2 regions of the Serratia sp. Nf2 genome follow, and region 2 is predicted to be linked to the other one. Evidence: predicted binding sites of a transcription regulator. Region 2 holds the regulator's gene; the other holds the start of a gene.
What was found. Region 2 encodes sigma-54, which starts transcription at its own class of promoters, with help from an activator protein. Its sites were predicted from a motif close to GTTGGCACANNTTTCGCTNT; they were not measured.
Positions count from the first base shown of each region.

Region 1: glnA (glutamate--ammonia ligase) is a predicted target of sigma-54. The motif match lies at 2,156-2,175, and genes of this name have one in related genera.

Region 1 covers NZ_PYTW01000013.1:105,150-108,570, forward strand. The annotation lists gene typA (ribosome-dependent GTPase TypA) at 61-1,884, opposite strand; gene glnA (glutamate--ammonia ligase) at 2,254-3,421, shown strand, end outside.
Region 2 covers NZ_PYTW01000004.1:250,979-254,399, reverse strand. The annotation lists gene ptsN (PTS IIA-like nitrogen regulatory protein PtsN) at 1-313, opposite strand, end outside; gene hpf (ribosome hibernation promoting factor) at 469-756, opposite strand; gene rpoN (RNA polymerase factor sigma-54) at 780-2,213, opposite strand; gene lptB (LPS export ABC transporter ATP-binding protein) at 2,266-2,991, opposite strand; gene lptA (lipopolysaccharide ABC transporter substrate-binding protein LptA) at 2,998-3,421, opposite strand, start outside.

The DNA.
Region 1 (3,421 bases), on a different contig from region 2:
CAGAGGAAAAAACTCAGGGCGCGAGAACCGCGCCCTAAGCATGAGACACTCAATCAGCGATTAAGCGTCTTTAGGACCGCGGCTGGCACGCTTACGATCGTTTTCCGTCAGGTGACGCTTACGGATACGGATCGAGGTTGGCGTCACTTCTACCAGTTCGTCGTCATCGATGAACTCCAGAGCTTGCTCCAGGGTCATTTTGATGGCCGGAACCAGGGTAGTCGCTTCGTCAGTACCGGAAGCACGCATGTTGGTCAGCTTCTTACCGGTCAGGCAGTTTACGGTCAGGTCGTTAGAGCGTGAGTGAATACCGATGATCTGGCCTTCATACACTTCTGCGCCGTGGCCCAGGAACAGCTTGCCGCGATCCTGCAGGCCGAACAGCGCGAACGCTACCGCTTTGCCCTGGCCGTTGGAGATCAGCACGCCGTTCTGACGCTGGCCCACTTCGCCCGGACGCACGTCGTCGTAGTGGCTGAAGGTGGAGTACAGCAGGCCGGTACCCGAAGTCATGGTCATGAATTCGTTACGGAAGCCGATCAGACCGCGGCTTGGGATCACGTAGTCGAGACGCACGCGGCCCTTACCGTCCGGATCCATGTTTTTCAGGTCGGCTTTACGCTCACCCATCGCCTGCATCACGGAACCCTGATGCTGCTCTTCGATATCCAGCGTCACGTTCTCGAATGGCTCCTGCTTGCGGCCATCGATTTCACGGAAGATAACTTTCGGACGGGATACCGCCAGCTCGAAACCTTCGCGACGCATGTTTTCGATCAGCACCGACAGGTGCAGTTCGCCACGACCGGAGACGCGGAAGGCGTCCGCATCGTCGGTTTCTTCAACGCGCAGCGCTACGTTGTGCACCAGCTCTTTGTTCAGACGATCAAGGATCTGACGCGACGTCACGTACTTGCCTTCTTTACCGCAGAACGGCGAGGTGTTGACGTTGAAGAACATGGTTACGGTCGGTTCGTCGACGGACAGCGCCGGCAGCGCTTCTACGGCGTTGGTGTCGCAGATGGTGTCGGAGATGTTCAGTTCGCCCAGGCCGGTGATGGCGATGATGTCGCCCGCTTCCGCCAGGGTGCTGTCGATACGCTCCAGACCCAGGTGACCCAGCACTTTGCCCACTTTACCGTTGCGAGTTTTACCTTCGCTGTCGATGATGGTGACCTGCTGGTTCGGCTTCACTTTACCGCGCTTGATGCGGCCGATGCCGATAACGCCCAGGTAGTTGTTGTAGTCCAACTGGGAGATCTGCATCTGGAATGGCGCTTCCAGCTCAACCTGCGGCGCAGACACGTGGTCGACGATCGCCTGATACAGCGGGGTCATGTCTTCCGCCATGTCGGTGTGGTCGACGCCGGCGATGCCGTTCAGCGCAGAAGCGTAGATGATCGGGAAGTCGAGCTGCTCGTCGGTCGCGTCGAGATTCACGAACAGGTCGAACACCTGATCCACAACCCAGTCAGGGCGCGCGCCAGGACGGTCAACCTTGTTGATGACCACGATCGGCTTCAGACCGTTGGCGAAGGCCTTCTTGGTCACGAAGCGGGTTTGCGGCATAGGGCCATCCATTGCATCCACAACCAGCAGCACCGAGTCAACCATCGACATCACGCGCTCTACCTCACCGCCGAAGTCGGCGTGTCCTGGGGTATCCACGATGTTGATACGGTAACCGTTCCAATTAATGGCGGTGTTTTTTGCGAGGATGGTAATCCCACGCTCTTTCTCCAAATCGTTGGAGTCCATTACGCGTTCGGTCGCTTCCGCACGCTCTCCGAAAGTACCGGATTGTTGCAGCAGCTTATCAACCAGGGTGGTTTTACCATGGTCAACGTGGGCAATAATGGCGATGTTACGCAAATTTTCGATCACAGCTTTGCCTCGGGCATTAGAAATAGCGCGCTATTGTACACGTATTAAGCGAGGGACTAAACAAGATCACAACCATCTCTTATAAACAACCGCGTACCGGTCAGTTTGTGATCCCTTTCACGGTGCAAAAAGCCGCAATCGTTGCACTTTTGCACCATTTCAGTGCCCACGCTCACCCTTATTGCACCATAACAGTGCAATTTGTCGTTGGTGGTGCATACTGTGGCTGGGTAAAACCCGCGCAGAAAGGTGATGAACGCCTTTTTAAAAAGTTGGCACGCTTTTCGCTTTAGTCTTTTCAAGGCGAAAAAAGCCAGTTCCACAGATTCGTTCCACGACGACGACAATGATAAACCGGGAGAGTTAAGTATGTCCGCTGAACACGTTTTGACGATGCTGAATGAGCATGAAGTGAAATTCGTAGACCTGCGTTTCACTGACACCAAGGGTAAGGAACAGCACGTGACTATCCCGGCTCACCAGGTAAACGCCGACTTCTTCGAAGAAGGTAAAATGTTTGACGGCTCCTCTATCGGTGGTTGGAAGGGCATCAACGAATCTGACATGGTGCTGATGCCGGACGCCAGCACGGCGGTTCTGGATCCGTTCTTCGAAGAACCAACGCTGATCATTCGCTGCGACATTCTCGAACCGGGCACCATGCAAGGCTACGATCGCGACCCGCGCTCCATCTCCAAACGCGCCGAAGACTTCCTGCGCTCCTCCGGCATCGCGGATACCGTGCTGTTCGGGCCAGAGCCTGAGTTCTTCCTGTTCGACGACATCCGCTTCGGTAGCAGCATCCGCGGTTCCCACGTGGCCATCGACGACATCGAAGGCGCCTGGAACTCCGGCACAAAATACGACGGCGGCAACAAAGGCCACCGTCCGGCGGTGAAAGGCGGTTACTTCCCGGTTCCACCGGTCGACTCTTCGCAGGATCTGCGTTCCACCATGTGTCTGACCATGGAAGAGATGGGCCTGGTGGTTGAAGCGCACCACCACGAAGTGGCGACCGCCGGTCAGAACGAAGTGGCAACCCGCTTCAACACCATGACTAAGAAAGCCGACGAAATTCAGATCTACAAATACGTGGTGCACAACGTGGCGCACGCCTTCGGCAAAACCGCGACCTTCATGCCGAAGCCCATGTTCGGCGACAACGGTTCCGGCATGCACTGCCACATGTCGCTGTCCAAGAACGGCACCAACCTGTTCGCCGGCGACAAATACGGCGGCCTGTCTGAAACCGCGCTGTTCTACATCGGCGGCATCATCAAGCACGCCAAGGCGATCAATGCGCTGGCCAACCCGACCACCAACTCGTACAAGCGTCTGGTGCCAGGCTACGAAGCGCCGGTGATGCTGGCTTACTCCGCCCGTAACCGCTCTGCGTCCATCCGCATCCCGGTGGTCTCCAGCCCGAAAGCGCGCCGCATCGAAGCCCGCTTCCCGGATCCGGCGGCTAACCCATACCTGTGCTTCGCCGCGCTGCTGATGGCCGGCCTGGACGGCATCATCAACAAGATCCACCCTG
Region 2 (3,421 bases):
GCAGGTCGACCGGCTGGTTGTCGATAGCGTCGAAAGCGATGGGTTGGTCGAGACGGATAAACACGCCAACGGCCCGCAGTGTGTCCTCTTCCAGTTTGCCGTGGGGAATGGCGATACCGTTGCCGATACCGGTGCTGCCCATGCGTTCCCGGGTGAGAACCGCGTCAAACACCACCTGCGAAGGCAGATTGAGCTGTTTGGCGGCCAGTTCGCTGATAATTTCCAAAGCCCGCTTCTTGCTGGTGCAGTGTACCGAGCTTTTGGTGCACTCGATGTTTAACACCGAGCTTAATTGCATATATTCGTTGTTCATCTCATCTTCACTTAAAACCGCGCCGCCGGGCGCACCCGGCAAGGCGGTTTTTCGTCGGTTTTAACCCTGATTACCGTTCGGCGCGTCACCCATGCGGGTCACGCGCCGAAGGGCGAGGCTGCGACAGATGCAACCTCATGGAATGGGTTAGGGTGTCAGTGTTGCTTCAATTTGTCTTTATGTTTGTTCAATTGACGTGCCAATTTGTCGATCAGCGTATCAATTGCGGCATACATATTCTCGTCTTCCGAGGTGGCGTGCAACTCGCCTCCATTCACGTGCACCGTTGCTTCCGCAATTTGCTGCACTTTTTCCACACTTAATACAACATACACCTGATTGATGCGATCAAAATACTGTTCGAGTTTGGCGAACTTGTTGTTCACGAACTCGCGCAACGGATCGGTGATTTCGATGTGGTGTCCGGTAATGTTGAGCTGCATAGTGTCTTCCTTCTCAATAGAGGTCAAACCAACTGTTTACGCTGGTTCGACGGCGGGATGGACAAAGACTCTCGGTACTTGGCGACGGTGCGCCGCGCCACGATGATCCCCTGATCGGAGAGCAAGGTGGCCAGCTTGCTGTCGCTGAGTGGTTTGGCGGGGTTTTCCGCCGCAATCAATTTCTTCACCAACGCGCGGATCGCCGTCGAGGAGGCTTCGCCGCCGCTGTCGGTATTCACGTGGCTGGAGAAGAAATATTTCAATTCGAAGATGCCGCGCGGGCTGTGCAAAAACTTCTGCGTGGTGACGCGCGAGATCGTCGATTCATGCATCTCCACGGCCTGGGCGATATCCGCCAGCACCATGGGTTTCATAAACTCTTCGCCTTGCTCGAAGAACGCCTGCTGTTGGCTGACGATGCAGCGGGTGACCTTCAGCAGCGTCTCGTTGCGGCTTTCCAGGCTTTTAATCAACCACTTGGCTTCCTGCAGGTTGCTGCGGATGAACTGGCCGTCGGCTTCGCTGCGGGCGCTGTTGCCCAGCGCGGCGTACTGCTGATTGATCTTCAAACGCGGCACGCTGTCGCCGTTGAGCTCGACCGTCCACGTGTTCTGCGTCTTGCGCACCAGCACGTCCGGGATCACGTATTCCGATTCGCCGGTATTGATCGACTGCCCCGGACGCGGATCGAGCGACTGAATCAGCAGCATCGCTTCTTTCAGTGTATCTTCTTTTAGCCGGGTTGATCGCATCAGGCTGCGAAAGTCGTGGTTGGCCAACAGATCCAGATGCTCGCTGATGATCAGCCGCGCTTCGGCCAGATAAGGGGTGTCTTTGGCGTATTGGGAGAGCTGCACCAGCAGGCAATCGCGCAGATCGCGCGCGGCGACGCCGATCGGATCGAAACGCTGCACGCGCTTCAACACCGCCTCGACTTCTTCAAGGGTCACGTTCTCGTCGCCCAGGCTTTCCAGAATGTCTTCCAGCGGCACGGTGAGATAGCCGGTGTCGTCCACCGCGTCGACGATGGAGGTGGCGATGGCGGCGTCGGTATCGGAAAACGGCGTCAGATCTACCTGCCACATCAGGTAATCCTGCAGCGTTTGGGTGGTCTCGCCCTGATAGACCGGCAGCTCGTCGTCGCTGTAGTCGGTGCCGGTGCCGGACGGCGTGCCGGCGGTGTAGATCTCATCCCAGGTGGCGTCCAGCGGCAGCTCTTCCGGCATGTCTTTCTGTTCCAGCGCCTCGCGGGTATCGAGCCCCTCGGTTTCCTGGGTTTCTTTGGCGTCGATTTCGTCGTGCAGATCGGTCTGTTCAAGCAGCGGATTGCTCTCCAGCGCCAGCTGGATCTCTTGCTGAAGCTCAAGCGTGGACAACTGCAGCAGGCGGATCGCCTGCTGGAGCTGAGGAGTCATGGCCAGCTGTTGGCTGAGCCTGAGTTGCAAACCTTGCTTCATAGTTTTCTGTCTACTTCCGTTAACGGTGTCGCCCCGCAGGGCGCGCCGGCGCTTAGAGGCGGAACTCTTCGCCCAGATAAACGCGTTTTACCTGCTCGTCGGCCAGAATAGCATCCGGCGTGCCGTGGGCAATCAGTTTGCCCTGGCTGACGATGTAGGCGCGTTCACATACGTCCAGCGTCTCGCGCACGTTGTGGTCGGTGATCAGCACGCCCAGGCCGCTGTCACGCAGGTGCTCGATGATTTTTTTGATGTCGATAACGGAAATCGGATCCACCCCGGCGAAGGGTTCGTCCAGCAGAATGAATTTCGGGTTGGCCGCCAGCGCGCGGGCGATTTCGACGCGGCGGCGTTCACCACCGGACAGCGCCTGGCCGAGGCTGTCGCGCAGATGGGAGATGTGGAACTCTTCCATCAGCTCTTTGGCGCGGTCTTCGCGCTGTTCGCTGGTGAGATCGGGACGGATCTCCAGCACCGCCATCAGGTTGTCGTACACGCTCAGGCGGCGGAAGATCGACGCTTCCTGCGGCAGATAGCCGATGCCGCGGCGCGCGCGGGCGTGCAGTGGCAGCAGGCTGATGTCTTCTTCGTCGATCACGATGCGCCCGGCGTCGCGTGGCACGATGCCGACCACCATGTAGAAGGTGGTGGTTTTACCGGCGCCGTTCGGCCCGAGCAGGCCGACGATCTCGCCGGATTTCACTTTCAGGCTGACGTCTTCGACAACTTTACGGCCCTTGTAGGCTTTCGCCAGGTTTTCTGCGATGAGTGTTGCCATAAGTGATTAGTTACTCTTTTTTTGCTCGTTTTTGTCTTGCAACTGCGACGGTACCAGAACCGTTGTCACGCGTTTGCCTTTGTCGCTAAACGCCTGCATTTGCTGCTGTTGCACCAGATAGGTGATGCGATCGCCTTTCACGTTGCTGTCGAGCTGCTCCAGATAGGCGTTGCCCGTCAGGGTCACCAGCTGGGTCGCCACGTCGTAACGCACTTTCTGCGCGTGGCCTTTGACCGGCTTGCCGCTGTCCTGCATCTGGTAGAAGGTTACCGGGTTGCCGAACGCTTCAATATAGGTCTTATTCTGATCTCCGCCCGGGCGGGTGACCACCACCTTGTCGGCGCGAATATCGATGGTGCCCTGTTTGATCACCACGTTGTCGGTGAAGGTGCTGACGTTGCTCTGCATGTCCAACGACTGTTTGAGCGAG